Regions from separate parts of the Halomonas sp. RT37 genome, predicted to be linked through region 1. Evidence: riboswitches for the same ligand, from Rfam matches in the RefSeq annotation. Region 1 holds a riboswitch; each other region holds the start of a gene.
The links. Region 1 has a riboswitch for thiamine pyrophosphate ahead of tenA (thiaminase II). Riboswitches for the same ligand answer to the same signal wherever they lie in the genome.

Region 2: another riboswitch for thiamine pyrophosphate. It lies ahead of NFG58_RS06785 (sodium:solute symporter family protein); the one in region 1 lies ahead of tenA (thiaminase II).
Region 3: another riboswitch for thiamine pyrophosphate. It lies ahead of NFG58_RS06775 (3-oxoacyl-ACP reductase); the one in region 1 lies ahead of tenA (thiaminase II).

The regions. Positions count from the first base shown of each region.
Region 1 covers NZ_CP098827.1:1,332,754-1,347,050, forward strand. Annotated here, with positions in the region: gene NFG58_RS05950 (TRAP transporter large permease) at 1-328, opposite strand, end outside; gene NFG58_RS05955 (TRAP transporter small permease) at 339-926, opposite strand; gene dctP (TRAP transporter substrate-binding protein DctP) at 926-2,158, opposite strand; gene NFG58_RS05965 (choline dehydrogenase) at 2,384-4,015, shown strand; gene NFG58_RS05970 (putative sulfate exporter family transporter) at 4,199-5,248, shown strand; gene pta (phosphate acetyltransferase) at 5,343-7,505, opposite strand; gene NFG58_RS05980 (acetate kinase) at 7,502-8,716, opposite strand; gene thiC (phosphomethylpyrimidine synthase ThiC) at 8,987-10,939, opposite strand; TPP riboswitch at 11,017-11,151, opposite strand; gene tenA (thiaminase II) at 11,163-11,831, opposite strand; TPP riboswitch at 11,913-12,066, opposite strand; gene NFG58_RS05995 (GSCFA domain-containing protein) at 12,830-13,888, shown strand; gene NFG58_RS06000 (hypothetical protein) at 13,885-14,297, shown strand, end outside.
Region 2 covers NZ_CP098827.1:1,523,544-1,537,840, forward strand. Annotated here, with positions in the region: gene NFG58_RS06780 (LLM class flavin-dependent oxidoreductase) at 1-56, shown strand, start outside; gene NFG58_RS06785 (sodium:solute symporter family protein) at 172-1,617, opposite strand; TPP riboswitch at 1,698-1,800, opposite strand; gene NFG58_RS06790 (hypothetical protein) at 1,860-2,648, opposite strand; gene NFG58_RS06795 (diguanylate cyclase) at 2,820-4,499, shown strand; gene NFG58_RS06800 (TolC family outer membrane protein) at 4,977-6,344, shown strand; gene NFG58_RS06805 (hypothetical protein) at 6,328-7,185, shown strand; gene NFG58_RS06810 (SapC family protein) at 7,230-8,033, shown strand; gene NFG58_RS06815 (LEPR-XLL domain-containing protein) at 8,105-14,297, shown strand, end outside.
Region 3 covers NZ_CP098827.1:1,520,460-1,523,269, reverse strand. Annotated here, with positions in the region: gene NFG58_RS06780 (LLM class flavin-dependent oxidoreductase) at 1-960, opposite strand, end outside; gene NFG58_RS06775 (3-oxoacyl-ACP reductase) at 960-1,769, opposite strand; TPP riboswitch at 1,817-1,915, opposite strand; gene NFG58_RS06770 (SOS response-associated peptidase) at 2,014-2,688, opposite strand.

The sequences.
Region 1 (14,297 bases):
TCGCCGCGAACAGGCCGCAGGCGCCGAGGGTGGCCATGCCCATGCCGCCACGCAGCCAGCCCAGTACCGAATAGGCGAAGTCGGACAGTCGCTTGGCGATGCCGGCGGCGTTGATCAAGTCGCCGGTCAGGATGAACAGCGGCAGGGCCAGCAGGCCGAAGAAGCTCAGGCCCTGGAACAGGGTGACCCCGATATTGGCCAGGGTGAAGTCGATGATCAGGCTGGTGCCGACCACCCACAGGCCGATCACCAGGAAGATCGGTACCCCCAGCAGAAAGATGGTGGTGCAGCCCGCGGTGACCAGGCCGATAAGCATGCCGTCGGTCATGACGTCTCTCCTAGTCCATGATGGACGGTTGCAGGTTGAACGGCTCACGGCGCCGGAAGCGCGCGATGTCGCTGGCCAGGTTCTGCAGTACCCGGAAGATGATCAGGGCCCAGGCCAGCGGTGTGGCGAGGTAGAACCACCACTGCATCACGTTGTCGGTGCCCGGCACGATGGCGAAGTTCATGTGCGCCAGTTCCACCTGGGCGATGGTGAAGTGGATGACCAGGGCGCCGAAGCCGATCCACAGCACGGCGTCGAGTACCTGGCAGGCGAACTGACCGGCGTAGGGCAGGCGCATGCGAATCTCGTTGAGCGACAGGTGGGTGCGCTGCTTGACGTTGAGCGAGGCGCCGAACCAGGTCAGCCACAGAAACAGCAGCACCGGAATGCTGGTGCTCCAGGGCGCCTGCAGGCTGAAGAAGAAGCGGCGGATGACCTCGACGAAGATGATGCCCGCCATGCCGCTGTAGGAGATCAGGATGATCACCTTTTCCAGATTGGCGTCGAGCCACTTGATCGGCGCCAGCCAGGCGGGGGTCGGCCGATCGGCGACGTCGTTCGACGTCGCCTGGGCCGCGGTGGCCTTGTGATCGGTCATTACGCCCTCCACCAGCGCTTCGGCGCCACGTTGACCGCCGCCATCTCACGCGGGATCTCCCGGGCGATGGTGTGGATTTCCTTGTAGATGTCGACGTCGCCGGCCCAGGCATTGAGCCGCTCGCGCCACTGCTCCCAGGGCTCTGGGTTGAACTCCGGGGCGCATAGCTGCTCGGCCTGGGCACGGATCTCGTCGGATAGCGGGGCCACCCGCACGTTGTTCTCGGCGAACACGGTGCCGGCGGCGGGGTGTTCGGTGGCGCCGACGATCTGGTAGCGGCCGGCCTCGTTCATGCCCTGGGTGAAGATCTGGGCGGCGTAGGCCGACTCCATCACCTGATCCTGCAGCTCGGCATCCAGCGCCTCGAACTTCGACAGGTTCATGGCGGTGTGCTCGGTACCGGCGAAGAAGCGCAGGTCGACCGCCTGGGACACCACCGGCGCCATGCCGGCGTAAGCCACCGCGCTCATCCAGGTCTCGGCGCCGTCCAGCAGGCCCTGGCGCAGGCCGTCCAGGGTCTCTTCCCAGGCCACCGGGACCGGGTTGAGGCCAAGCTGTTCCATGGCGATGCGGCCAAGCTGGGTGCCGGTGACGCGGTTCTTGGTGCCCTGCAGCACCTCGAGGCTGTCCACCAGCGGCTTGTCGGCCCAGCTCTGGCCCATCATCAGCCCGCGCAGGTCGCAGTGGGTGAACAGGAACTGCAGGTTGTGGCGCTGGCGCATCGGCTCGCGCAGCAGGGCCTCGCTGCGAGGGTCGTAGAAGAAGTGAAACATCGAGGCGACGCTCGGGAACATGTAGGCGAAGTCCAGCACGTTCAGGTAGGGCGCGCCGCCGGCGGAATTCTGGGTCGAGGCCGAGAAGATGTCGACGATGCCCTGCTGGGCCTTGCTGACGCAATCGAGCTGGTTGCAGACCTCGTTGGAGCCCATGAACTCGACGCGGATGGCGCCGTTGGTGCGCTCCTCGACGTCACGGGCGAAGAACAGCTGCCCGGACTTCTGGATATCGAGATTGCGCTCGTTGAAGCCCGAGGCGCCAAAGCGCAGCTGGAACTTGGGTTCGGTCTGATAGCGGCGTTGCTGCTCGGCGTCGGCGGCTCGGGCCAGGCTCGAGGCGGTGAGGCCAGCACCCAGACCACTGGCGGCCAGCAGCGTGGAGGTCATGCCGAAGCGACCCGAGATATTCAGGAAGTCGCGGCGCGACACGTCTGATGAGAAGAGGCGTGAACTCATGGAAGGCTCCCAGTCTTGTGTTTGGTGTAGGGATGCAGGGGAGTGCCGGGGCGTTCGCGCTTGGCGATCGTCGCCTGGCACCGGGCCCGACAAAGGGCCTTGACCACACCTTAGAAGTCTCTCGGGAATAGATCAATAAAAATGAGTTTTTTTGTCTCGATATTGATATTTTGAGAAAATTGTCTAGTATCAATTGAGACAAAACGTCTCGATTGAGTGAGCGACATGACAACCACAACACCACCGCCAGAGGCTTTCGACTACATCATCGTGGGGGCGGGCTCCGCCGGCTGCGTGCTGGCCAACCGCCTGAGCGAGGACCCCGAGGTGTCGGTACTGCTGCTCGAGGCCGGCGGGTCCGACTGGAATCCGTGGATCCACGTGCCCGTGGGCTACTTCAAGACCATGCACAATCCGGCCACCGACTGGTGCTACCTCACCGATCCCGACGAGGGCATCGACGGTCGCCGGCTGCAGTGGCCCAGGGGCAAGGTGCTGGGAGGGTCAAGCTCGCTCAATGGGCTTCTGTACATCCGCGGTCAGCGCGAGGACTACGACGATTGGGCGCAGCTTGGCAATGACGGCTGGGACTATGACTCGGTGCTGCCCTACTTCAAGAAGTCGGAGTGCCAGGAGCGAGGCGCCGATGACTACCACGGCGCCGACGGGCCCTTGAAGGTCTCGGATCTGCGCCTGCGCCGCGAGATCGCCGAACGCTTTATCGAGGCGGCCAAGGCCTCGGGAATTCCCGAGAACCGCGACGTCAACGGGGCCAGCCAGGAAGGCGTGGGCTACTTCCAGCAGACCTCCTACAAGGGCTTTCGCTGCTCGACCGCCAAGGCGTTTCTGCGTCCGGCGCTCAAGCGGTCCAATCTCACCCTGGTCAAGCGAGCCCACTGTCAGCGGCTGCTGCTGGAGGGCAAGCGCGTGGTCGGGGTCGAGTACCGCCAGGGGCAGAGCACCCATCGGGCAAGCGCCAGGCTCGAGGTGCTGCTGTCCAGCGGCGCCATCGGCTCGCCGCAGATCCTGCAGTGCTCCGGCATCGGGGACCCCGACCACCTGGCCGAGGTCGGCGTCGACTGCCACCACGCACTACCGGGCGTCGGCGAGAACCTGCAGGACCATCTGCAGATCCGGCTGGTGTTCAAGACCTCCTGTCGCACCCTCAACGACGAGGTGCGTCATCCGCTGAGAAAGCTGGCGGTAGGCACCCAGTACGCCCTGACCCGCACCGGACCGCTGACCCTGGCGGCCAGCCAGGTGTGCATCTTCACCCAGTCGCGGGAGGGCCTGGATCGCCCGGATATCCAGTTCCATATGCAGCCGCTGTCGGCGGACAAGCCGGCCGAAGGGGTGCATCCGTTCTCGGCCTTCACCTCCTCGGTGTGCCAGTTGCGTCCGACCAGCCGGGGGCGTATTCGCATCACCAGCGCCGACCCCGCCGTCTACCCCTCGATCCAGCCCAACTATCTGAGCACCGAAGAAGACTGCCGCGTGGCGGTGGACGCCATCAAGGTGGCGCGACGCATCGCCGAGCAGGCACCGCTTGCCGAGGTGATCACCGATGAATACGTGCCGGGGCGGGAGTATCAGAGCGACGAGCAATTGCTCGAGGCCGCCCGGCGCTACAGTCAGACCATCTACCACCCGGCGGGCACCTGCAAGATGGGCCACGACGACCTGGCGGTGGTCGATGACCGACTGCGGGTGCACGGTCTCGAGGGCCTGAGGGTGGTGGACGCCTCGATCATGCCGATCATCGTCTCGGGCAACACCAACGCCCCGACCATCATGATCGCCGAACGCGCGGCGGACATGATCAAGGCCGATCGCCGTGCCCAGGCGCGCGTCGCCTGACGTGCAGCGCTGGAATCTCGACGGCGGATCGATGCCATCGGGGCCTGGCCTTACTCGAGGCCGCGCTCTGGCCCTAACGTCGCGACAGCGGGCTGGGCCAGGATCAAATCAATAGCGCGTCATCGGCTGACCCGCTGAGCGCGACCCCTGCTACGCGAACAACGAATAAACGAGAGGACGCCCATGTCCCAGCCAACGACACACGCCAAGCCCGAGACGCCCGTGACCGGATGGCGTCGCCATCTGGAGCCCGCCCGGGAGCGCATGCCGGGGGTGCTGATCTGCATCACCATTGCCCTGGCCACCACCTTTATCGCCGATCACTACGGTGGCCCGACCCTGCTCTACGCACTGCTGTTCGGCATGACCCTGCACTTTCTCAGCGAGCAGGGCCCTTGCCTGGTGGGGGTGGAGTTTGCCGCCCGCACCATCCTCAGGCTGGGTGTTGCCCTGCTGGGTGTACGCATCACCCTGGAGCAGGTGGCGGAACTCGGGATCGGCCCGGTGGTGACGGTGGTCGCCGGGGTGGTGCTGACCATTCTGGCGGGAAGCGTGCTGGCGCGACTGCTGGGGCTGAAAAATGACCTGGGGCTGCTGACCGGCGGGTCGGTGGCGATCTGCGGCGCCTCGGCGGCGCTGGCACTGTCTGCGGCGATGCCGCGCAACGAGATCGCCGAGCGCAATACCATCCTGACCGTGGTTGGCGTGACGACGCTGTCCACCGCCGCCATGGTGCTCTACCCGCTGCTGGTCGGCGCGCTGGAACTGACCGACACCCAGGCCGGCATCTTTCTTGGTGGCACCATCCATGACGTCGCCCAGGTGGTCGGTGCCGGCTATATGATCTCCGACGAGACCGGCGACATCTCAACCTTCGTCAAGCTGTTGCGGGTCGCCATGCTGGTGCCGGCGGTGATGGTGTTCATGCTGCTGTTTCGCCGCGCCCGTGGCGGTGAAGGCGGCAAGGTGCCGATGTTCCCGAGCTTCCTGGTGGCCTTCGTGGTGCTGGTGCTGATCAACAGCCTTGGTGTGATCCCCCAGGTGATGGTCGAGGGCATGACCGACCTGTCGCGCTGGTGCCTGGTCACCGCCATCGCCGCACTCGGTATCAAGACCTCCTTCCAGAAGCTCGCCGTGGTCGGCTGGAAGCCCGTCATCCTGATGGTCGCCGAGACCGTCTTCCTGCTTGGGCTGGTGCTGGTGTGCCTGTATACCGGCATCGCCGAGTGGTAGCGAGCGGTCCCGGGCCAAAGCCCACACAAATGCCAAGGCCCCGGTACTCCCGGGGCCTCGGCGTTTCTGACGGTCTGTGGCGCTGTGCTGGTCGTTACTGACCGGCCTGGATCGCGGTCAGCGCAATCGTATAGACGATATCCTCCACCAGGGCGCCCCTGGACAGGTCGTTGACCGGCTTGTTGAGGCCTTGAAGCATGGGGCCGATGCTGACCACCCGAGCGCTGCGCTGGACCGCCTTGTAGGTGGTGTTGCCGGTGTTCAGGTCCGGGAACACGAACACCGTGGCGCGACCGGCCACCGGGGACTCCGGTGCCTTCTGCCGGGCCACGCTGGCGATGGCCGCCGCGTCGTACTGCAGCGGGCCGTCGATGGCCAGGTGCGGCGCCCGTTCCCTGGCGATGCGAGTCGCCTCGCGGACCTTGTCGACGTCGGCGCCGCTGCCGGACTCGCCGGTTGAGTAGCTGATCATGGCGACCCGCGGCTCGATGCCGAAGGCCTCGGCGCTGGTGGCGCTCTGCAGGGCGATCTCGGCCAGCGTCTCGGCGTCGGGGTCGGGGTTGACCGCGCAGTCACCGTAGACCACCACCTGGTCGGGCAGCAGCATGAAGAACACCGACGACACCTGGCCGTAGCCGGGGGCGGTCTTGATCAGCTGAAAGGCCGGGCGCACGGTGTTGGCGGTGGTATGCACGGCGCCGGAGACCAGGCCATCGACCTCGCCTTCGGCGAGCATCATGGTACCCAGCACCACGCTGTCATGAAGCTGGGCCTCGGCGGTCAGCGGGGTCAGCTTGCCACGCCGGCGCTCGACCATGGGTGCGACAAAGCGACCACGCTCGGCGTCCGGGTCGAGGATCTGCAGGTCGTCGGGCAGTTCAAGGCCACGCGCCTTGGCCACCTCGAGGATGGCGCGACGCTTGCCCAGCAGCACGCAGTTGGCGATGCCACGACGCTGGCACAGGATGGCCGCTTCCAGGGTGCGTGGCTCGTCGCCTTCGGGCAGCACGATTCGCCGACGCTTGTGCTGGGCCATGCTGACCAGTTGATGGCGGAAGGCCGCCGGTGACAGGCGGCGCTGGGCGTCGTCGTGAATCAGTGCCAGCAGCCAGTCACGATCCAGGTGATCGGCGACGAAGGCGCAGATGGCCTCGGCGCGCTCGTGATCATCCACCGGGATGCCGCCGGACATCTCGGTGAGCCGGGCCACGGTGGCGTAGCTGTCGGTGTCCACCGAGAGTACCGGCAGCCCCGAGGCCAGCGCCGGGCGACAGACGTCGATCAGCTGCTGGCTGGGTGACTCGCCGTGGGTCAGCAGGAGGCCCGCCAGGGGCACGCCATTCATGGTGGCCAGGGCCGCCGCGAGCAGGGTGTCGTCGCGGTCCCCGGGTGACACGATCAGCTCGCCGGGACGCAGGGCGTAGAGCAGGTGCTCGGCGCTGCGGGCCCCCAGCGTCGAGTGGGCGACGCGGCGGCGATCGGCCTCGCCGTGGTGCAGGATCCTGGCATCGAGGGCACGGGCCACGTCTACCACTCGCGGTGCGGTCAGGGAGGCCCGGTAGGGCACCGCCGCGACCACCGGCAGGGTCAGATCGGCGCCGCTGGCGAGCTGCTGCTGCCAGTGCTGGCGATGGGCGCGGGCCTCGACCTCGCTGACCGAGGCCAGGGTCTGGTCGATGGCCGAGCCGTCGCCGTCCCCCGGCAGTCGCATCAGCATGGCACCCAGAGTACGCACCGAACCCACCGCGTCGATGCTCTGGCGATGGAACTGCAACTGCTTGGCCAGCTCCTGGGGATCGGCGATCTGGCCATCGGCGACCAGTACCACCTGGGCGTCGAGGGCACTGGCCAGGCGCACGTTGAGGTCGAAGGCGTAGGCGTTTCGCGGCAGTGGGCGAACGCCCTCCACCACGATCAGCGCCGGTGCCTTGCCGGTGGCAGGGCGGGCGACGCGGGCGTGACGCTCCACGGCGAGTTCCAGCAGACCATCGCGATCGTCGCGGCCGAGATACTGCTCCAGTGTCTGGCGCGAGATCGGACGCGGCGAACCTATGCCCAGGGTGCTGGCCACCAGCGAGCGGGCGCGTTCGTCGTTGTCACTTGCCTGCTCGCCACCTTCGGACTGGCTGAAGGGCTGCAGAAAACCCGCGTCCAGCCCTAGCGTATCCAGTGCACGAAGCAGGCCGAGGCCGGCGGAGGTGAGGGCGACGCCGTCGTCGATGGGGATCAGCAGCAGCGTGCGGGACTGGGTGCTCACAGAACCTCCTCGAGCTTTGGCGTGGACGCCTGGCTCGCGATCAATTCCCGGGTCTGGCTGGCGATATAGCCTTCTTCGTCGGTGGGGATGACGCGGATCTCCGGCGCCGAGCTGGCGCCTCGGTCGTGGATCTGGCCTTCCTCGCCACGCCCGAGGCTCTCGTTGGCGTCAGCGTCCAGGCGCACACCGAGGGCCTCCAGGTGGCCCAGGGTCCGGGCGCGCACCAGGGCAGAGTTTTCGCCGATGCCGCCGGTGAAGGCGATGCCGTCGATCCGGGGCAGGGCACAGGCCAGGCCCGCCAAGGACTTGGCCAGGCGGTAGCAGAACACTTCGATGGCCAGGCTCGCGCCGGCGTGACCTTCACTGGCGGCCTGTTCGAGCTCACGCATGTCGTTGGTCAGCTCGGACAGCCCCAGCAGTCCGCTCTTCTGGTTGAGCAACTGATCGACGCCCTCCAGCGACATGCCTAGCTGGCGCGCCAGGTGCAGGTGCAGGCCGGGGTCGACGTCACCGCTGCGGGTGCCCATCACCAGGCCTTCCAGCGGGGTCATGCCCATGCTGGTGTCCAGGCTCCTGCCGGCCCATACCGCAGTGGCGGAGCAGCCATTGCCCAGGTGGGCGATCAGCCAGCCGCCTTCACCACGGGCGCTGACTTCTGTCAGGCGTCCGGTCACGTAGGCATGGCTCGAGCCGTGGAAGCCGTAGCGACGGATGCCGTGTCGGCTGTAGAGCTCTTCGGGGATGGCGTAGCGGTAGGCGTGGGGCGGCAGGGTCTGGTGGAAGGCGGTATCGAACACCGCCACCTGAGGCAGATCCTCGAACAGCCGGCGCGTGGCGACGATACCGTCGAGGTTGGCCGGATTGTGCAAGGGAGCCAGGCTGATGGTCTGGCGAATGGTGCGCACCACGGCGTCGTCGAGCAGGGTAGCGGCGGTGAAGCGCTCGCCGCCGTGTACCACCCGGTGGCCGATACCGATGGGCCGGTGGACGTCAAGGTGCTCGAGGATGGTCTTGAGCGCCAGGGCGTGGGTCGCTCGGGGAAGCGAGACCTCGCGGGCGCTGCCGTGTTCGTCTACAAGCTTGAGGCGAGCCTCGTGGCTACCCAGGCGCTCGGCGATACCGGACAGTCGGGGAGCGTCGGGGGCCTGATCGACCAGCGCGAACTTGATCGAAGAGGAGCCGCAGTTGATCACCAGAATCGGGGCTTTCATGCCATCTCCAGAAAAGACGCCTTGGTGAGGCGAGAATGCGTGGGATGGCGGCGAATCTAGCACCGCCCCGGGGCGCGAATAACTGGCCTGGGGAGGTAGTCGAACGGCTTTGCTGGTGGATCCGACGAAGCCGTGATGAGCGTCAAGTGCATGAATCTTCGAGTTAGACTTTTGTCTAACTTTGTGCGGCAGAACTGGGACCAGGCGTACAAGACGTGCATCCCCGGGCAGTCGAACGCTGCCCGGGGATGCGCCGGGGAGTGGCTTGTCTCAGACTTCCTTGTAGAGCTCCGCGCCTTGTTCACGGAAGGCCCGGGCGCGCTCCTCCATGCCGGCCATGACGGCGTCGCCGTCACCCTCCAGGCCGTTGTCGCGGGCGTAGTCGCGGACCTCCTGGCTGATCTTCATGGAACAGAACTTGGGGCCGCACATGGAGCAGAAGTGGGCCACCTTGGCGGAGTCCTTGGGCAGCGTCTCGTCGTGATAGGCGCGGGCGGTGTCAGGGTCCAGGCCCAGGTTGAACTGGTCCTCCCAGCGGAACTCGAAACGCGCCTTGGACAGGGCGTTGTCGCGGCGCTGGGCGCCGGGATGCCCCTTGGCCAGGTCGGCGGCGTGGGCGGCAATCTTGTAGGTGATGATGCCGGTCTTGACGTCGTCCTTGTCGGGCAGGCCCAGGTGCTCCTTGGGGGTGACGTAGCACAGCATGGCGCAGCCGTACCAGCCGATCATCGCCGCTCCGATGCCCGAGGTGATGTGGTCGTAGCCCGGGGCGATATCGGTCACCAGCGGCCCAAGGGTATAGAAGGGCGCCTCGTCGCAGTACTCGAGCTGCTTGTCCATGTTCTCCTTGACCAGGTGCATGGGCACGTGGCCGGGGCCTTCGATCATCACCTGGACGTTGTGGTTCCAGGCGATATGGGTCAGCTCACCCAGGGTCTTGAGCTCCGCCATCTGGGCCTCGTCGTTGGCGTCGGCCACCGAGCCCGGGCGCAGGCCATCGCCCAGCGAGAAGGCCACGTCGTACTGCTTGCAGATCTCGCAGATTTCCTCGAAGTGGGTGTAGAGGAAGCTTTCCTGGTGATGGTAAAGGCACCACTTGGCCATGATCGAGCCACCTCGGGAGACGATGCCGGTGACCCGGTTGGCGGTCAGCGGCACGTAGCGCAGCAGCACGCCTGCGTGGATGGTGAAGTAGTCCACGCCCTGTTCGGCCTGCTCGATCAGGGTGTCGCGGAACACCTCCCAGGTGAGGTCCTCGGCCACGCCCTTGACCTTCTCCAGCGCCTGATAGAGCGGCACGGTGCCGATCGGTACCGGCGAGTTGCGGATGATCCACTCACGGGTTTCGTGGATGTTCTGGCCAGTGGACAGATCCATGATGGTATCGGCGCCCCAGCGGATGCCCCAAGTCATCTTCTCGACCTCTTGCTCGATGGAGGAGGTCACCGCCGAGTTGCCCAGATTGCCATTGATCTTCACCAGGAAGTTGCGCCCGATGATCATCGGCTCGGCTTCCGGGTGGTTGATGTTGGCGGGGATGATGGCGCGCCCGGCGGCGACTTCCTGGCGCACGAACTCTGGGGTGATCTCCTCGGGAAGACGGGCGCCGAAGCCCTGCCCGGGATGCTGGTGGTCAAGGATGCGCTCGACCTCATCGCTGCCTCGATAGCCATCGGCCAGGGCCTGTCGACGCTGGTTCTCGCGGATGGCGATGAACTCCATCTCCGGGGTGATGATGCCGCGGCGGGCGTAGTGCAGCTGGGTAACATTGCCGGCGCGGCCATCGGCGCCACGACGTGCGCGGCGCGGCGTACGAGTCAGTTCGAAGCGCAGCGGAGCGAGCGTCGGGTCGTTGGCACGTCGGCGACCGTAGTCCGAGGTCGGGCCATCGAGCCATTCGGTGTCGTCGCGCTCCTCGATCCAGGGCCGGCGCAACTCGGCAAGCCCGCGGCGCAGGTCGACCTCGACCTGGGGATCGGTGTAGGGGCCGGAGGTGTCGTAGACCAAGAGCGGCGGGTTGGCCTCATCGGCCCCGGAGGTGCGGGTCGCCGACAGCGAAATCTCGCGAAACGGCACCCGCAGGTCGTCGCGGGAGCCCTGTACATGGACCTTGCGAGAGCCCGGCAGCGGCGCAACCGCGGCCTGGTCGACCTGGGCGGTCTCGGCCAGGAAGTGCGCACTATGGCGGGGTTTGTTTGAGGAAACGGGTTGATCGAGCGGCATTGGCTTGTCCTTCTCACGGCACTGGGTGCTGTCGTTGTTGTAGGCATGGCGCGAGGAAGGAGGGGGCGTCGTGGCCTGGGCCGTGAGCGCTTGATCCCTACGCTGGTCCTCACCGCGATGCCATGGCATCGGGGTTACCCCCAGATCAGGTTCAACGGGTCCCATGCGCTGCATGATCTCAGCCGCCTCTGGCGGCCCCCCGTCAAGCGTGGTGCTGATTGTGTTAGTCGCTTAGATCGAGTCCCATCTTCCAGAAGTCGATCTCGAGTCGTGTTGCGTCGGCGAAGATCCGTGACAGTCGCGCGAAGCGCTCGCCGGACACCTGGCCAAGCTGATCATCGAGCCAGGCCTGCTCCTGGCGCGCTGCGGCCTGGAAGTCGTCGCTTTCGTACATGGCGATCCAGGCGTCGAAGGGGTTGTCGGCACCGCGCAGGGTGTCCGGGCGGGCGTTGAGGTTTCGTGCGATATCGGCGTAGCCGACCATGCAGGGGGCCAGCGCCACGTGCAGGTCCAGGAGGTCGCCGCGGCTGCCGGCGTCCAGCACGTAGCGGGTATAGGCCAGGGTGGCGCGGGCTTCGGGCAGCTCGGCGAGTTCGGCCTCGCCGATGCCCCAGTCGCGGCAGAAGGCGAGATGCAGGCCGAGTTCCACGTCGAGGATGGTCTTCATGCCGTCGAAGGCGCCGCGCAGCTCGTCGAGGCTGTGGCTCTTGTAGGCCGCCAGGGCGTAGGCCCGGGAGAACTGCAGCAGAAACAGATAGTCCTGCTTCAGATAGTGACGGAAGCTGGCGTCGGCCAGTTCACCACGGCCAAGGGCGAGCACGAAGTCGTGTTCGATGTAGGCGTGCCAGTCATCGCGGCAGGCGTCGACAAGATCGGTAAAGCGGTAGCCCATGTTGCCTCCGGTTGGTGCGAATCCGGAGAGCGGCGGCCAAGGACACGGCGACGAGAAAGGAGGGAGGTGCGCGCGCAGGGGCTGGCACCACCGCCTGATTCCCTACGCCGGTTCAAGGTGTGAAGCCACACCGCACCCGGATCAGGTTCCACGGGATCGGCGCTGGCGGCCGGTGATTCGTCACCCTGGCCCTGCGCCATCTCAGCCGGATTCACCGGCACCCCGTCAAGCGAGTCTGGATCGAGTCTAGCATGACCTCGAAGGGAGTCCACCTCGGCTTGGCAAGAACCGATCCCGATCAGTAGATACGCCGCTGGGGGGAGGAGGTTTCCACGATATCGCGAGAGTGCAACTGCCCAGATATCTGGAGAAGTTTCCGCATGGTTGAGAATGCATTTTATCCGATTGAGGAAATGTGGCGAAGTAGAGTCCTGATTGATCAATTCGACAAAGTTTCGACGATTTTGTTGTTATTTAAAGGGATATTTGCGTGGTTTTTCCTGGATGTTCTCTGGATTGTATTTGCGTGTTTTGCGGCTGCCTGATAGAGAATATGTGAGAGAATCTAGAGTGAAAAAAGTACGTTTGTTTTATCGATATTCTGACAGTCGTTGTGCGCTTGACGACTCCTTTGTGAAGAAGGGCAGAAAGTGACAGGTGTGTTGGTCCCGTTTTATTGGCAGCATTGGTTCGCCGAGCTTTCATGGAAGCTAAAAATGCTTGCTTTGTTCTCTTTTGAACCACCCGTGGGTCAGGTAAATGGTGCATGGGGAAGGTTTTTATGAAGGGCTCCGGGGCCGTTGTCAGTGCTCGTTTCTCAACACAATAGACAAATATTTCGCCTATCTTTTTTTATGCAAATATTTTAGAAAGGAAGACGAGATGCCAGTGTTGGCGTAAACATTCCTATTCGTCGTGGCAATGTGTGATTTAAGATAGACGTTATCAATTTTGTTCGTTCACGACCGATGTTATATCTTATATCTGAGGTGATTAATATGAATCCATATTCGACACTTCCAGACCGTGCCTTCTGGAAAAAAGCTGTATCCGAAAAGTCGTTTTTTGACATATCCAATTTGTGGTCTCCACAGTTCAAGATCACAAAGGATAGTAGGGTGGTTACCTTCGGTTCCTGCTTTGCGCAACATATTGGAAATGCTCTTGATAGCAGAGGGTTCAACTGGGTCTCGACAGAAACTCCACCCAAGGGACTCTCGCAGGAAAATGCAAAAAAATACAATTACAATATTTTTTCGGCCAGAACCGGGAATATATACACTACCTCATTGTTGAAGCAGTGGGTAGAGTGGGCAACAGGGATAAAAGAGCCGCCTGAGGAGATTTGGGAAAAGGACGGACGGTTCTATGATCCCTTTCGCCCCGTGGTGGAACCAGAGGGTTTCTGTAGTAAAGAAGAGTTAATGCTCTCTCGAGAGGAGACAATAAAAGCGTTTAGGGAATGCATCGTCTCATCAGACTTCTTTGTCTTCACCCTAGGGTTGACTGAAAGCTGGTTCAATGCGGAATACGGCTACGAGTATCCGATGTGTCCCGGAACTTCAGCAGGGACCTACCTGAAAGGTATCCATGCGTTCAAGAATCAGATGTATCCCTCTGTGATGAATGATCTGCGAGATGCCATAGAAATAATGCGTCATGAGAATCCTGCGCTACGCCTTATATTGACAGTTTCCCCTGTTCCTTTGGTAGCGACCAACTCCAGGAACAACGTGATCGTCGCTACAATGGAATCCAAGTCAGTGTTGCGCGCCGTGGCTGGGCAAATTGCTAGAGGTTGTAATTATGTGGATTATTTTCCTTCGTATGAAATAATCAACAGCCCGGTTTTCAAGGGGGTGTTTTTCGAACCCAATCAACGAAGTGTTAACCCCCACGGTGTCGATTTTGTGATGAATCATTTTTTTTCTTCTCTGAGGACAAAGTTCGGCGCTGAGATTTTCGGAAAACAAAACAAGAGGGTAGGTAACGTAAAGAAAGTTAATGATCTGGTTTGCGAAGAAGAGATCTACGACGCCTTTGGAGGTAAGGAATGAAGAAAAATATTTGTGTGCTGGGCAATAGCCACGTTGGTGCTTTGAAAAGAGCCTGGGACCTGATGCCGGAGTGGCATCAAGAATATAATCTTGTCTTCTTTACCGCTAGAAGTAATGGCTTGGGTGGACTGATTCTCATCGATAATAAACTTGTTCCAAAAACAGCTAGATTAAAGAGAACCATCACCTATACATCGGGTGGCAAGAGTGAAATTGATATCGTTGAATATGACCTATTCTTGATTTACGGACTTCAGATGGAAGTTTTTTTTGTCGAACTTGGGAAGTTTTTTTCATCAGCAGTAATAAAACAAGCCGTGCAGGATAGTGTCAAGGGTACGACGTCCTGGAAGATCATGGAAATGATCAGGAGCGTGACCAATAAAAAGATATATGTTGGACATAATCC
Region 2 (14,297 bases), 190 kb from region 1:
AGTACCAGGGCCGCACCCTGCGCGATCACCTGGGGCTGGTGCGGCCCGGGCGCTGATGAGCCGGAACTGCCAGGGCCCCTGATCGCCAGGCCTTGAAACGACAACAGCGGGACGCGTCAGCACGTCCCGCTGTTTTTTATCACGCCTTGCCAGGCTGTCAGCGTGGCGGTGTCAGCTCTGGAAACGCCGCACCAGACTGCCCATGCGGGTGAAGTCATAGTCCTGGCGGGATGGCAGCAGCTTCATCAGCACCAGCGAGACCAGCACCGGCACGAAGGCCGCCAGCAGGAAGGATTCCAGCAGGGTGGCGGTACCGCCGCTGGGGGACGGGAACATCGCCAGCCCGGCGACCAGACCTGCAGCGGTGCTGAGGACCGCGTTGCGCCCGTCGTAGCGGCGATTGAACAGACCGAAGAACACCGGGAAGGCCGCCGCCGAGCACAGCAGGTCCGCCAGCAGGAACAGATAGAGCACGCTGTAGCCCTGGGCCGCCACCCAGGTCACCGGCACCGCTGCGGCGACGATCAGCCAGCGTGCCAGGCGCATCAGGGTGGCTTCGCTGGCCTGGGGCAGCAGCCGGTGCATGTCGACGGCGATGATGCTGGAGGTGGCGTTGACGGTGGTGTCGGCACTGCTCATCACCAGGGCCAGACCCAGCGGAATCAAGGCCAGGGCGAACCACCGCGGCACCTCGGACAGCAGCACGCTGAACAGCGCCACCGAACCGTCTCCCTCGAGCCCGAGGCCGACGAAGGCCAGGCCGAACAGGCCCATCAGCACGATCACCGGAAAGTTGAACAGCCCTGCGATCCAGAAGCCCCGCCGCAGCACCTTGCTGTCCCGGGCGGCGTAGATGCGCTGCCAGGTGCCCTGGTAGAACAGGCCGGTCAGCATCACCGCGATAAAGAACGTCAGGCCGGCACGCAGGCCACCGGCATCGGTGACATCCAGCAACTGGGGCGCACGTTCCTGCAGGCCCTCGAGCGTCGGCGCGACGCCGCCGGCGGCCTGCCAGCCGAACACCAGCAGCAGCGCCAGCAACGGCAGGATCACCAGCATCTGTACCTTGTCGGTGAAGATGGTGGTGCGCAGGCCGCCGTAGAAGGTGTAGAGCAGGGTCGCGATCATCACTACGCAGGCGGTCAGCCACAGAGGGATCGGCGCCAGCAGGGTGACCATATGGGCGATTGCGGTGAGGCCTGCCGCCAGCGAAATGAACAGATAGAACAGCATGATCGTCAGGGTGAAGGCGTACATGGTGCGCCCGTAGCGATGGATCACGAACTCGGTAAGGCCGTGGCCTTCGGGGATCAGCTCACGCATGCGTCGTCCCAGCGGGATCATCACCAGGCGCGGTACCATGGAACCCAGCGCATAGCCCAGTACCGCGCCGATGCCGCCCCAGGTGGCCGCCTGGGCGGGGCCGAACAGGATCCAGGTGCCCAGGGTGGTGGCCACCAGGGTCAACACCGTGGCGCGGGTGTTCTGGCTGTTGCGAGCCGAGATGTAGTCATCCAGGCCGCCCTGACGACGTCGGGCATAGATCAGGCCGGGGATGGCAAAGATGGCGGCGCACAGCAGAAGCCACAGCGCCGTCCAGGTGGGATCGAGCATCATCGAAAGAAGACCTCTTTCTTGTCGTTGTCCGCAGGGACCGGTGGACAGGCGGGACGAGCGGCGGACAGGAAGAAAGAGGAGATAACGCAACCATCCTTCCCTTCGCCGGCATGACCCGGATCAGGTTCAAAGGGTTACCGCGTGATGCGGAATCTCAGCCGTCAGGCTCCCCCAGGAATGCGCACAGCGTAGGACCGCCTCCGATGGCTGTCAATTGGCGCTTTGGCCGCAGCGACGGGGCGTCAGACGGTGGGCGAGGTGCGCAGGCTGTGCCAGCCATCGTAAAGCCAGTTTGCCGCCCGGCGTGGATCGATGTCAGCCATCGCCAGATAGCCATGACAGCAGGCCTCGCGGCTCGCTCGCACAATGGCCGAGGCGTCGGTGGCGTCCATCACCAGGGTGCGTCGGTGCCCGCCGCCGCCGCGCAGGAAGGGAGCCGCGGGCGCGCGCTGGAACTCGACGCCTGCCGGCAGGGGCGCTGTCGAGTGATGCGTGTCGGGGTGGTCTGGGGCGCACAGGATGACCTCGAAGCCGAGCCGTTGTCCCTGGCGCGCCAGGTCGGCATTGACCGGAGAGTGGCCGGTCAGTACCAGACGCAAGGCCGGCTGGATCAGCACCTCGACGACGTCGTCGCCGATCTGGACCAGCGGACTGGTTGGCGTGGGTCGCTGCAGGTTCATGGACGTACTGCCCAGGCTGACGCGGCGAATCAGCGATGGCTGGCCGGCGAGCGTTGCATGGATGACCTCCAGGTGCACCAGGGTCTCGCTGCTCGGTGACAGGCGCTCGACCAGACAGGGGGTGCCATCGTTGGCGTTGTTGTCGATATTGACCAGGCAGGCGCCGCCGCCCCGGGCCTGGGTCAGCAAGATGGGCTGTCCGGCGTACCCGGGGCCATCGGCATCGCTGGTGACGCTCAGGTGGGGGAAGGCGGGAGCAGGGGTGTCCAGGCGTGTGCACAGCCAACTGGTATCCCCGCGATTGGCCAGCGTCAGGGCGTGTTCGATGGCGACAAGGTCCTGGTGGATCATGGGCAGCTCCCGCGGCGGTGTCGGCCACGCCAGCATAGCGTGGAAGCGGGCAAGCGAAATAATCCGGCATCTATAAGCATCTTTTCATAGGCTAGAGAAGACGGCACGCGAGCCGCCAGGGTATTGACCTGCTGCCGGTCCAGGGCAGGGCTTACGCAAGGAGATGTCCTCATGGAGCGTTTTGCCTGGGTGGAAGAGGCATTGGTGTCGTCCGGAACGGTGCTGGTACGCCTGACGCCGGAGTTGCAGGTGCACGACGTGGTCGGTGATGCCGTGCGCGTGCTGGGCGAGCCTGGAGACGTCTGGATCGGGCGGGGGCTGGCAGAGCTGCCTGGCGAGGCCGCGGCAGTAGCTGAAGCCTGGGTCTCCCGGGGTGCCGCTCACGCTGCCAAGCCTTCGATGCCGCTGGAAATGGGCGATGGTAGCTGCTGTCGCCTGGCCGATGGTGGGCTGGTGCTGCGACTGTCGGCTCGGCAGAAGGCAAGCCGCGGTGTCATCGCGCGGATGGCCGACCACCTGCCGGTGATGGTGGCCTACGTCGACCGCGACTTCTGCTTCCGTTTCAACAATCGTGCCTACCTCGACTTCATCGGCCTGCCTGCCGAGGCGCTGATGGGGCAGCCGGTGTCTTCGGTGCTCGATGCAGACTCCTACGCCAAGATCCGGCCACGTTTCGATCTGGCGCTGGCGGGGCAGGAGGTCAGCTACGAGGATTCCCTGGTGCTCCAGGATGGTCGCCAGATCTACTTCAAGGTCCACTATCTGCCGGACCTGGTGGAAGATGAAGTGATGGGCTTCTACGCCATCATCCAGGACGTCTCCGAGTATCGCTCGATGATCCAGTTGTTACGGGATGTCCATACCGGGGTAAATCGCACCGATATCGGAGTATCAGAGATCGTCGACATGCTGCTGCGTGACGCCTTGAGCTACCTGAGGCTGGATATCGCGCTGGTCAGTCAGGTCGAGGGGGAGCGTTACACGGTGCGCTGGGCGGCCTCGGATAATGCGCCAGTAGGGGCCGGCGATAGCTTTGCACTGGGTGACACCTACTGTCGGCTGACCCTCGACGCCGATGACGTCTTCCATACCCACCGCGCCGGGCAGGACGAGCGAGTCAAGGGCCACCCCTGCTACGAGAACTTTCAGCTGGAGACCTATATCGGTGCACCGCTGCGGATCCAGGGCAAGGTCTGGGGAACCCTGAACTTCTCCAGTCCGTCGGTGCGCCGGCACGCCTTCAGTGAGGTCGACATCGAGTTGGTCCGGCTACTGGTCGGGGCCGTCGAACGTGTCATTTCCAACGAGATGGAGGTCGAGCGTATTCGCCTCGAACGTGATCAGCTGGAAGACCAGGCGATGACCGATGCCTTGACCGGACTCCCCAATCGAAGCCAGCTGGATCGCCACGTCACCCGCCTGATCGAGGAATGCGACAGTGGCGGGATGGTGTTCTCGCTGGCCGCGGTCGATATCGACTTCTTCAAGCAGGTCAATGATGGTTTCGGTCATTCGGCCGGTGACCAGGTGCTCACCTGGCTGGCGCAGACAGTAGCCAACTGCCTGCGTGATGGCGATCTGGTGGCGCGCACCGGCGGCGAGGAGTTCGTGGTGGTCATGCGGCGCACCGCCTTGCCCGAGGCGATCAAGGCGGCCGAGCGGGTGCGTCGTGCGGTGGAAGGGGGGGAAATCACCCTGTCGGATGGACAGACGATTCGCATCACCATCAGCATCGGCGTCAGCCAGTATCGCAAGGGGGAGGGATTTGCACCGCTGTTCGAGCGCGCCGACCGGCGCTTGTACAGCGCCAAGCGTAGTGGTCGCAACCGCATTGCCAGCCAGGATGAATAGTGCCCAGGTGTCGCCAGGTGCAGCGTTGTCATCGCTGACGTAGGACTTTGCTCGTGCTTGCGGTCTAGTCTGAAAGGCCCAGTGTGGGTGGTTGGGTAATCTCAGGTGGCTGGGCTGAGGTGACAGCGGCTGGCAGGCCCTGGCATCACCTTCCCGTCACGGGATTTTCACCACACCCTCGGCCCCGAAGAGTGCCTCCTGCCTAGGCGTAGTTCCTGAACTTTCCAGGTTTCAATGTGTTACCCGATTCCCTTCGGTTGCGGAATGCGATAGCGGGTATGAACTTTCTCATCTTTTGCGATGTAGTTTCCTACTGCGTCGATACTGCGTTGATCATGTTGCCTGCAAAAGAGTAGATAGGAGCTGTGTTCCTACAAAAGATGTGGGTAATATCGTACATCCGTTGTTAATAAAATATTACAAAGCAGTTGCGTAATGCCGGTGTTTGTCCCACCGGTGCGCAGGGGAAAAATCATCATGCATCTCAACAAGCTTGCGTTCGGCCTGGCGTTGGGCGGGTGGGCGTGCCTGCTTGCTCCGTCCGTGCTGGCAGAAAGTCTGCTGGAACTTCACGAGCTCGCGGTGGACAGCGATCCTCAGTTTCAGGCCGACTTTCATGGTAAGCAGGCCACCGATGAGCGTTACTATCAGGCGCGCTCAGCGCTGCTGCCGCAGATCAATGTCAATGTCGAGCGCAGCGAGATCTCCCAGGACATCGTCAGTACCGACAACGAGGTCTACGGCAGCGGCAGCACGTCCTACCCGACCACCGTCTACGGTGTCTCGCTCGAGCAGTCGATCTATGACTATTCCCGCTGGGCAGCCTTTGGCCAGGCCAAGCTGGAGATCCAGCAGGCCGCGTCCGAGCTCGAGGTCTCGCGCCAGGATCTCTACCTGCGGGTGGCCGAACGCTACTTTGCGGTACTCGCCCTGTCGGAAAACCTGAGTTTCCTGCAGGCCGAAAAGAAGCAGGTCCAGACCAATCTCGAGCAGGTCAGGGCGCGTTTCGAGGACGGTTTGATTCGCGAGATCGATCTGCTCGACGCCCAGGCGCGCTTTCTGCAGGTCGAGGCGCGGGAGCTGGACGTGGCCAACCGTCTGCGCGATGCCCTCAATGCCCTGGCCGAGGTCAGCGGCGTGCGTCCGGTGGAGCTTAGCCTGGTCGATGAGGACCTGACCCTGGCGAGCCCGGAACCGTCGTCAGTCGAGGCCTGGATCGAGCTGGCGATGCAGCGTAATCCTCGTCTGTCAGCCGCACGGCTGGCGGTGGAAGTGGCCAATCAGCAGGTCAAGGTGAGTCGTGGTGGTCACTATCCGACCCTCGATCTGAGTCTCGACTACGACAACGACGAGACCGAGGGCTCATTGTTCGGCGGCGGCAGCGAGGTCGAGACCCAGACCATTCGGGTCGGCCTCGATGTGCCGGTCTACAGCGGTGGGCGAGTGTCGTCGGAGGTGCGCGAAGGAACCCGTCTGATCGAGGCAGGGCAGGCTCGACTCGAACAGGTGCGGCGAGAACTCGACCGCGAGATACGTGCGGCCTTCGAGGGTATCGTCACCGCCATGTCCCGGGTCAGGGCTCTGAGCGAGTCCTTGAGCGCCAACCAGCGCATCGTCGAATACCGCCAGGTGGCCTATGAATCCGGTGTCATGCCGGTGCTCGAACTGCTCGACGCCGAGCGCGATCTGTTCTTCGCCCGCAGCGAACTTGCCAGTGCGCGCTACGACTACCTGATCAGCGTGCTGCGGCTGAAGCATGCCGCCGGCGTCATCAATGGCGAAGACCTGGCGGAGATCGACGCCCATATGAATGACCGGATGGACCTCCTTGCCTTCCAGCACTGAACCCCGGCCCTTCGCCGAGCGTCAGGCGTTGATCGAGTCCTGGCTCGATAGCCTCGCGCGTCCCTACAGTGCCGAGCGCTCGGTCAAGTGCGCTCCCGCCCGCTGGGCGCATCAGCGCAGGCTCTACAGTGTGCCGCTCGAGGGCGTTGACGCCGACGATCTGGCGGTGCGCCTCGAGGGGTTGCTGGAGTCGCTGGCGCTGGCGCCTGGCGACCGGAGGGCCTTCGTCGCCGGACTGTCGACGCAGACGATGGCGCACTATCTGCATCTCGGGCTGGAGGCCGCGACCACCAAGGTGTACTGGGAAGCGCCGCTGCCGGACAAGGCCCTGCCGGGGCGTCGCTTCCCGCTGTACCAGGCGTGGAAGTGGCGCCCTGGCGTCGACGCCAGTGTCTCCGACTATGTCCTGCTCGAGAGCGCCGAGGCGGTGCGCCATGCATTGGCGAGCACGCTTGCGGCGATGCCCCCGCTCGTCGGTGACGTGATCGAACAGCTCGAGGTCAGCCACGCGCTGGCACGAAAGCCCTGGCCACCGTTGACCGTGAGGATCGAGGAACGGCGCCAGGGTCGCGATACCGGTCGTGATTCCCTCAATCTGCATCTACATCCGGCCGAGATACGTCTGGGCGAACTGGCGGGCCTTTTGTTGTCGCTGGCTCGCGAGTGGCGCTGTACGTCGCGCGCACAGGCGATCGAGTGGATCGCCGCCCACGGCGACAAGCCGCTGAGCAACCTTTCTCTGGGGTTCGATGCGAAAGGCGAACCCTTCGTGACCTTCTACCACGGGGTGACACTGGTCTCCCCGACTTCCACCGGCGCGCTGGCCGCGCAATGGCGCTGACGTCCAGGCCCAGGGACGACACTCAAGTACTAGAGGACTCTTTCATGGCGACTCAACTTCTTATCTATCGCAACGTTCAGCCGATCACCCGCGACAAGCATGGCGAGCTGTCGCTCAAGGTCGGCAAGGACTTCGGCTTTGCCAGCGGGGTGAACTCGGTGCCGCTGATGGCGGCCGAATTTCCGACCGCCGCCACCGACCTGCCGATCGTCTTCACCCAGGCCGACGACGGGGTGCTGCCGGTCGCCGTGCTGGGACTCGAGCAGGACCAGAATCTGCTGGTGGACCGTGAAGGCCAGTGGCGCGGTGAGTACGTGCCGGCCTTCTTCCGCCGCTATCCCTTCGTGTTTGCCTCCGCCGACAACGACAAGACCTTCACCCTGTGCATCGATGATGACTACGAAGGGCTCAATCGTGACGGTCGCGGCGAGCGCTTCTTCGACGCCGACGGTGAGCAGACCCAGTACCTGGGCAAGGTGCTGGACTTCCTTCAGGACTATCAGGCGCACTTCCAGCGCACCCGCGCCTTCTGCGCCCGTCTGGTCGAGCTCGACCTGCTCGAGTCGGTCGAGGCCCAGATTCGCTTGCCGGAAGGTGGTCAGCGCACCCTGACCGGCTTCCAGGCGGTCAACCGTCAGAAGCTCAAGGCGCTGCCTGAGGACAGCCTCAAGGCGCTGCTGGACAGTGACGAACTGGAGCTGCTCTACGTCCACCTGCAGTCGCTGCGCAATCTCAATCGACTGAGCCGTCAGGCGCAGGGTGGTTCGCGGCTGGGTGCTCTGGCCAAGGGCGACCCCGCCGAGGAGGCGGTCGCGTCCGACGCCGAACAGGACACTCCCGTTCACTGATCGACCGAGATCAGGGGGCGTATCGTCGCCGCGATGCGCCTCTTGACGTTTTTCGCCACCGGAGTCCCCCCATGAGTCGCCACCAGCGCAAGCCTCTGTCCGAATTGATCGCTCGTCTTCTCCGCCAGCCCAGGCGTGCTCGTCGTGCCCAGGCAGAGCCGTCCCGGTTCGTGTTCGAGGGACTCGAGCCACGCATGCTGATGTCGGCGGACCCGCTGACTGCCAGCGTGGCCGGTGGCGCCGAGATGACGTTGCGGGTGGTCGAGGAGAACCAGCAGCAGGTGCTGCAGGTGGTCGAACTCGACGAGCAAGGCGTCAGTCAGGTGGTGGCCTCACGCGGCCTCGATGAGGCCAAGGCCAGTGGCGGCGTGGTCATCCAGGGCAGCGACGCCCAGGACATCCTGCGCGTGGACCAGAGCCTGCTGGGCCAGGCGGATGGGTTGCTGGTGAGCTTCCAGGGCGGCGACGGCGACGACGTTCTGGCACTCGAGCATAGCCAGGGGCTGACCATCACCTTCGCGGGGGGCGAGGGCGATGATCGCATCGAGGGCATCCAGGGCAACACCGAGTGGCAGGTGAGCGCCGATGGGTCGGGCAGCGTGGACTGGTCGAGCACCACCACGGCGGCGCGCAACGATAGCTGGCTCAGCTTCACGGGCATCGAGACGGTGAACGCCGCCTCCTATCGCCAGGGCGACGACGGCGTGCTGTCACCCACGGACGATGCCGCCCAGCACCGGCTCTCGAGCAGCCAGGACGGGGCGCGTTGGTCGCTTTACGACGAGGGCAGTCTGGGGCTAGGCAATATCGCGTTCAACGGCATCGACCGACTCGACGGTCGGGCCGGCCAGATCCTCGACTTCAGCGACTTCTCCAACTCGGTAGAGGTCGATCTGGGGACCGGCAAGGCCACCGGCTTCGTCGGTATCGACGGCTTCAATCACGTTATCGGTACCGGCGGCGATGACCGCCTGATCGGTGATGTCACCTCGCAGGTCGACACTATCCTCGACGGGGGTAATGGCAACAACCTGATCGTCGGGGGCGGCGGCGACGACACCCTGAAGGCCGGCGCCGGTCGCAGTACCCTGGTGTCGGTGAGCGGCAGCGATCGCTTCGAACAGAGCGAGCTGGGCAGTGAGTTCACCCCCGAGGAGGCCGAGCTGACCTATGTGGTGCAGCGCGCATCCGGGGACATCAACCTGACCAGCGCTGGCGCCACCGCGACGGTCACCACCGGCGACGGCAGCCTGAGCTTCCAGCGCCAGCCGGTGGAACTGGTGCTGTCCGCCGCGGGGACCGGCCAGACGCTGAACGCCAGCGGCTACTCGCTTTCCGGCGTGACCTTCCAGAGCCTGGATGGCGCCAGCAATAGCCAACTTGTCGGCAGCGCGCAGGACGACCGATTCGTGCTCAGCGCCGGGGGCGGCAGTGTCCAGGCCGGTGGCGGCAACGACCGCATCGAGGCCAGCGCCGACGCCGACATTACCCTGACCGATACCGCGCTGAGCGTGACCGGCTGGACTGACTGGGTATTGGGCGACGTCGAACTCGCCACCCTGGTGGGCGGTGCTTCTGCCAATATGCTGGACGCTTCTGCTTTCACTGGTTCGGTTCAGTTGGAGGGTGTCGCCGGTGACAACACCCTCAAGGCCGGCGCCGGCGATGCGGTACTCTTGGGCGGCAGTGGCAACGACACCCTAGTCGGGGGTGTCGGCGACGACGTGCTGTTCGGCAATCGCGGCAGCAACAGCCTCGATGGTGGCAGCGGCAGCGACTCGGTGCTGGGCAGTACTTCCCACAGCTTGCGTCTGTTCGGTGGTAGCGGTAGCGCCACCCTGGTGCGCGGCGACGTCGCCGAGGAGCGCGAGCTGGTGTGGTCGCGCAGCGCCGGTGAGACGGTGGTCTTTCACTTCGCCGGCGAACAGACAGACGCGCTGGCCTGGGATGCCGACGCCCTGGCGGTACAGCAGGCGCTCGAGGGGCTGTCTGCGGTGGGCGAAGGCAACTTGCAGGTGGCCCGCGAGCTGTTCGAGTCTGCTGGAGAACAGCAGGTGCGCTGGCGCGTCAGCTTTATCGGCGACTTCATGGCCGTGGCCGACGACGGTTCCTTCGCCAAGGCGCTGGTCGGCAGTGGTCTGGCGCTGGGAGCTTCCGGGGCCAGCGCCACGGTGACCTCGACCCAGGTGCGCGCTCGGGAAGCCGGGCGTGACAGCCTGGCCGGTATCGAGCATGGCATGCTGCGTGCCGAGTTTGGCGACACCGTGCTCGACGCCAGCGGCTTTGGCGGCAGTGTCTATCTCCAGGGGGGCAGCGGCAACGACCTGATGATCGGTGGCGAGGCCACGACCCAGTTCGTGGCGGTAGCCGGGGATAACGTCATTCGTGCCGGGGCTGGGCAGAACGAGATCCGCGGCGGCGTCGGCCAGGATCGTCTGGAAATCGTCCTTGCCGATGGCCAGAACGCCGTCAATGTGAGTGGGGACAGCTTCAGCATCGACGGCGGGACCGCTTCGAGCTATCGCGATATCGAGGCGCTGACGCTGGTCGGCAACGCCGGCGCCAACACCCTCGATGCCAGCGGCTGGCACGGGGTCGGCGAGCAGACCCGGGTCACTGCGCTGATGGCCGCGGGCGGCGCCTCCAACGCCGAGATCGAGACCTTCCTCTCGGCGCTGGGCGATGCGATTCCCGGTGCAGAAGACTTTGCCAGCCAGGCGGAATACGAGTCCTATCTGGCGCGTTACGTCACCGGTAGCGAACTCGAGAACTCCGGCGCGCACCTGAGCTTCACCCTGCAGAACGGCGAGACGCGGGCGCTCAATGTGGCCGACGCCCGCACCCTTGGCGACCTGCTGGTGCTGCTGGACAACGTCGAGGGCCTGACCGCGAGCTTCGATGGTGCCAGCGGGCGTCTTGTGGTCACCGACACCACCACGGGAAGCGCGAGCTTCGCCGTCAGCGCCGACGCCACCGCGAAGATCCTGACCGATGCACTCGGCATGGGCGTCAGTGCCGACAAATGGCTGAGCACCGCCTTGAGCGGGACTGGCGTGGTGCTGGACGCCAGTACCGGGGGTAGCGACACCCTGACCGGTAGCCGTGGCGATGACCGTATCGTCGTCGTGTCCGGCGCCGCCAGTGTCGACGGCGGCGCCGGCACCGACAGCCTGCTGGCGGCGGCGGGCGACTCCATGACGCTGACCGATGGCGGGTTGGTCGTTGGTTCGGCCACAACCACGCTGTCCGGGATCGAGGCGGCGCGTCTGAGCCTGACCGGAGGCGCCGACAAGACCTTGACGGCCACTGCCTTTACCGGCGCTTTGGCCATCGATATCGCCGAGGCGGCGACCGGAACCCTCGTGAACGCCGAGACCGGCGATCAGGTCGAGGTGGAACTGGCGGCGGGGAGTCTCGCCCGGCTTGACGACGTGACCGTCATTGGGGGCGCCAGCCTGGTGGGCTACTGGGATGGCGACGCCTCCCTGTCCAACGTGACCAGAACGTTGGACAGCAGTGTCGAGCTGCGTGCCGACGGTGCCTTGACCCTGGACAACGTCGATCTGAGCATGAGTGATCCGACGCTGGGACACGATCTGTCGATCCTGGCGCGTGAGCTGACGATCGGTGGCGATAGTGTGATCGATGCCGGTAGCGGCGAGTTGCACCTTGGCGCGCAGTTGTTTCAACCCCTGCTGGCGCCTGCCAATGGCCTGGTCGACGTGGGCCTGTTCGACCTGTCGGTGGATATCGACAAGGCCACGCTCAAGGGCGGGGACGTAACCATCGATGCGCGTCTGGTGGATCCCGATCGCGACTGGTTCAACCTGCGCACCGGCGTGGCCTTCCTCGACCAGGGCATCGATACGGCGCTGGACTTCCTTCAGGGGCTGTCGCTGTTTGGCAGTGTCTCGGTGATGGTGGCCGAGGTCGCCATCGATATCGGCTCTGACGCGGTCATCACCGCCACCAGCGGGGACATCACCGTCGCCTCCGAGCTCGACATCAGTACCGAGGTGGGCGCCAGCAAGGCCTGGGGCCTGGGCGTGTCGGTCAGCACCCTGATCACCCGCTCAAGTGTGCATGTCCACGGTACCCTGAGCGCCGCAAACGACATCAACCTGAGCAGCAGTGTCAGCACCGCCCAGAGCGTCTCTGCTGAACCGGATGGCCTCAAGGGCGTGGCCGGCGCGGTAGCGGTCAGCGTGCTGGTCAGCGATTCCCGGGTGATGGTGTGGGAAGACGCCAGCCTGAGTGCAGGCAATGATCTGGTGGTTGCGGCGACCAGCGTGGAGGAAAACGAGACCTCCGCCAGTTCCGCCCCTGACAAGGGCAAGGTCGGCATCGCCCTGGCGATCAACGTCGAGACCAGCAACACCGAGGCGCAACTGGCCGGTGACGTCAGTGTGGGCGGCGATCTGACACTGAGCGCCGAGACCTCCCAGGGTGAAGACCACGGCGGTACCAGCGCCAGCGCCGGTACCGCCCCCGGTGGTGGCCCCGATAGCCTTGTCGACGGGGCCACGGCCAGCGCCGAGGACCTGTCGCCGACATCGGTGATCGGCAACTTTCAGGAGGCGCTCAGCGGCGTCATCGGTGACAAGATCAAGGAAGGCATCGCCGACCGCGGGCCTGCCTCCATCGGCGAGCACTTCAAGGAATCCCAGGGCCAGCAGAAGAACGCCCTGGACGTGGCCGCCGCCCTGGCGGTCTCGGTGGACATCAATCGTGCCGAGGCCCGCCTTGGCACCAGCGTGACGCGACTGGGCGCCATCGCCACCCAGCGCAGCGACATCGAGGTGGCCGGCGCGGTCAGTGTCAGCGCCACCAGCGCCCACCGCCCGGCGGTCAGTGCAGAGGGTTCGGCTACCGGCGTCGACCCCAACAAGAAGGAAAAGGAAGAGAGCTTCACCGACAAGGTGCTGGGCAACACCCTGATCGGCAAGCTGCGAGACGCCGCGGCGGAGTCCGAGGTCCAGGGCACCGACAGCGCCAAGGATCAGAAGGAAGACAGCCAGGTAGCCGATGTCGGTGTCGCCGGCGGCTTCGTCTTTGCGCTGCAGAACAACCATGCCGATGCGGTGGTCGAGGGCCTGGTGGACCTGGACGCCGGCGATGCCATCAGCGTCACCGCCGAGAGCCTCAACAGCGTCGATATGGATAGCCTGTGGGGGCGTCACCTGTATGTGGCGGGCAAGGCCCTGGGTGAACTCGATGGCACCTACGACCATGCAAGCGCGGAAGGTACGGCAGACCTGGCCAACGGCGACAAGGTGCTGGTAGCCGATGACCACCAGCGCGGGGGCGAGGCCGGCCTGATCTATCAGTTCGAGGGGGCCGACGTCAGCGGTGTGGATCTCGCCAGTGAAGACTTCAGCGACGACAGCCGCTGGACCGCCCTGAGCTCGCCGTTGCAGACCCGTATCGAGGAATTCGTCGAGGCGCTCAACGCCTTTACTACCGGCAATCTGGGGATCAGCGGCAGCTTCGACAGCTGGACCGTGGCCACCGCCGAGGGGGGCAAGCTCGCCATCGCCGGTGCCGCCAACGTCTTCCTGGTCAATCAGGATAGCGAGGCCCGCATCCGCGAGGGTGCCCGGATCAATCTGGGGGGCGCCACCGATGTGGCCAGCGTCACACCCAGCGACGAGCAGCAGGTCGAGGTCATCGCTCGCAGCGACAACCACCTGCTGTCGCTGGTCGGCAATCTCAGCCTGCCGACCTTTGCCGGCGCCGACGAGGCCAGCGCCGAGGCCTGGCGTGACGCCTTCAAGAGCGATATCGATACTATCAAGTCCGGGTTCGCCGGCATCCAGTCCGATGGCAGCGCCATCGGTGCTTCCATCGGCGTGCATCTGCTCGGCGGGGATACCCGTGCGGTCATCGAGACAGGTGTGGCGCTGGTCGCCAGCAGTCTGGACGTGCGCGCCGACAGCGACACCCTGCTGATCGGGGCGGCGGTGTCCGGTGGCAAGGCCGACAAGGTGGCCTTCAACGCCACTTCAGTGGCCAATATCGTCGACAACACCACCCTGGCGCAGATTCAGGACGGGGTATCGCTGAACATTGGTACCGTCTCGGTGGATGGGACCAGCGGGCCGGCGCTCAGGGTCGGCGCCAACGACGACACCTACGCCTTTGGTATCGGCGGCAGCGTCGCCTCCGGCAAAAGCGCTGGCGTCGGTGTATCGGCGGTGGTCTCGGTGATGGAGCGCGACACCCGAGCGGTGATCGGTGGTGTGACCACGCCAGCCAGCGCCAGCG
Region 3 (2,810 bases), 180 kb from region 1:
GGCCTCCAGTGGCGGCAGCTCGGGCACCGGGGCATCCAATTCCCAGTCGCTCACGTCCTGACCGATGAACTGACTCAACTGGCGCCGGGAGCTGTCCACCGGCAACAGTTCGTCGAGCTCCCGCTGCTTGCGTCTGGCCTCCTCTTCGGTGGAGCCGACGTAGGTGACGAGCCCCGGCATGATCGCGACCTTCGGTCTGCCAGCGGCCTTTACCCGGGCCTGAAGGTCGCTGTAGTAGGCCTGGGCCGAGGGCAGATCGTAGGCCACCGCGTAGATGGCCTCGGCGCAGCGCGCGGCCAGGTCACGGCCCTGATCCGAGGCGCCTGCCTGGAACAGCACCGGGTGGCCCTGGGGCGGACGCGGCACCGTCAGCGGGCCATCCACCAGAAAGTGCTCGCCGTGATGATGGATGGGACCGACCCGGCTGGCGTCGACGTAATCGCCCTGGCGATCCCTCACCAGGGCGTCGTCACTCCAGGAGTCCCACAGCGCCAGCACGGTATTGGCGAATTCCTCCGCCCGGGCATAGCGCTCGGCGTGGCTCGGCATGGCCTCGAGCCCATGGTTGCGCGCCTCGCTGTCGAACATCGAGGTCACCAGGTTCCAGCCCAGGCGTCCGTCGGAGATATGGTCCAGCGAGGCCAGCATGCGCGCAGCATGAAACGGCGTATAGAAGGTGCTGGAGACGGTCGAGATAAGCCCGATGTGTTCGGTGGCCCGCGCCATGGCCGCCAGCATGGTCAGGGGCTCCAGGGTCCACAGCGGACCGTCGGCGATGTTGCCCGCGGCGTGACCATCGGCGAAGAACACCGCATCGAAGCGACCCCGCTCGGCGAGCCGCGCCAGCTCCTCGTAGTAGCGGATATCGGCCAGGCGCTCGACGCTGGAACGGGGATGACGCCAGGCCGCCTTGTGGTGGCCACAGCCCATGATGAACAGATTGAGGTGCATGCTGGCCATCAGTCCTTCACCAGTCCGCCGTCGACCACCAGGTTCTGGCCGGTGACCGCTCGCGACCAGGGCGAGGCGAACAGTAGCGCAGCGTCGGCAAACTCTTGCGGCGTGGTCACCCGTCTCAGCGGTGTGCTGGCGGCGATCAGATCGAACACCGCCTCCGGCGTGGCGCGGGAGGCATCGGTGGTGCGCAATAGGCCCCCGGAGATCATGTTCACGGTGATGTTGTCCGGGCCCAGATCGTGGGCCAGGGTGCGCGTCAGCGACAGCAGCGCCGCCTTGGCGGCGGTGTAGTCGTGGTAGGGCACCACCGGGTTCTGGAACAGGTTGGTACCGATATTGACGATGCGACCAAAGCCGGCCTCACGCATGCCGGCAAGCGAAGCCTGCACCGTGTTCAGCGCACCCCGGGCGACCCCTTGAAGCTGATGATCGAGGTGCTCCCAGGTCAGCTCGTCGGGACCGGGGCGGGCGTCGCCGTTGAAGGCGAAGTCCGGCAGCGCATTGTTGATCAAGGTGGTAACCGGCGCGCCGAAGTGCTCGCGGGCACGCGCGAACATGGCATCGACGGCGCAGCGATCACAGACGTCGGCGGCCACCGCCAGGGCTTGCTCGGGATAGTCGGCTACCAGCGAGTTGGCGCCCTCTTCGCTGCGTCGATAGTTGACCACCACCCGCGCGCCCTGCTCGAGGAAACTGCGCGCCAGGCTGACACCGAGGCCACGTCCGGCGCCGGTGACGACGACCAGCTGGCGGGAAATGGGAAGCGCGGGCGGGCTTGCGGAGGTAGCGGGTGAGGCGTCGGAAAGGGTCATCTGGCGGGTCCTTGGTCGAGGCGAGGAACGCACGCCGACCCCTGGACTGACGACTGCGCTGACATCCCTTCGCCGGTATGAACTGGATCAGGTTCGACGGGTGTTTCTCAGCCCCGCTATCGTGCGGGACACCCCGTGCCATGCGCCTTCGACCTTAGCCCATCGGCGCGGGGCGGACAAGCCGCGCAGCACCTGGAACATCACCGCAGCCAGGGCATGCAGATGGGCGCTTCAGACCCGACGCTCAGCCCGGTGCCTGGACGGCTTCCATCAAGTCCCTTCCTTCCTCTCCCGCCCGATTGACCCTGGTCGAGACCGGCCATGCCTCGAAGGCGCCAGCAGGTAGATGCCGCACCGTCTGGCGCATGACGTCGCGATCACTCAGGGCAGGATCGAGCCAGGGTTCAAGGCTGCCGTCGTCCAGCGCCAGCGGCATCCGGGCGTGCACCTCACTCGCGCAGCCCCGGGCGGGTTCGGTAAGGATGGCAAGGCCCGGCCAGCCGTCGTCCCTTTCACTGAAGATCGCCGCCAGCCACAGCGGCGCGCGATCTTCACGACACAAGAAATAAGGCTGCTTACCGGTCTCGCCCGGCAGCCACTCGTACCAGCCATCCGCCGGCACCAGGCAGCGATGGCGGGCAAAGGCCCCACGAAAATAGCGCGAGGTGGCGACCTTCTCCACGGTGGCGTTGATCGGCTCCGGCGCCCCGGCCTGGGCCCAGTGGGGTCGATAGCCCCACCACATCGAGGTAAAGGAAGGTACGCCCTCCCCGTCCATGGCCAGCGACGTGATCCAGGTGCCCGGCGCGACATTGTAGCGAGGTGGCGGCTCCTGCTCGGGCAGGCGCGGCGCCACCGGCAAGCGCATCAGCGCCGCCAGCTGAGCAAAAGGTGTGTAACAGGCGAAACGGCCGCACATGGTTACCTCCGTTACCGGACCCTGCAGGATCAGCCTAGCACCATCTGTTGCACCCCCATCGGCCTGCCCTGCCCGCTGCGGGTTAGTCATCTGCGAACGTTAAGTTTTCGCTAAGCTAGGCA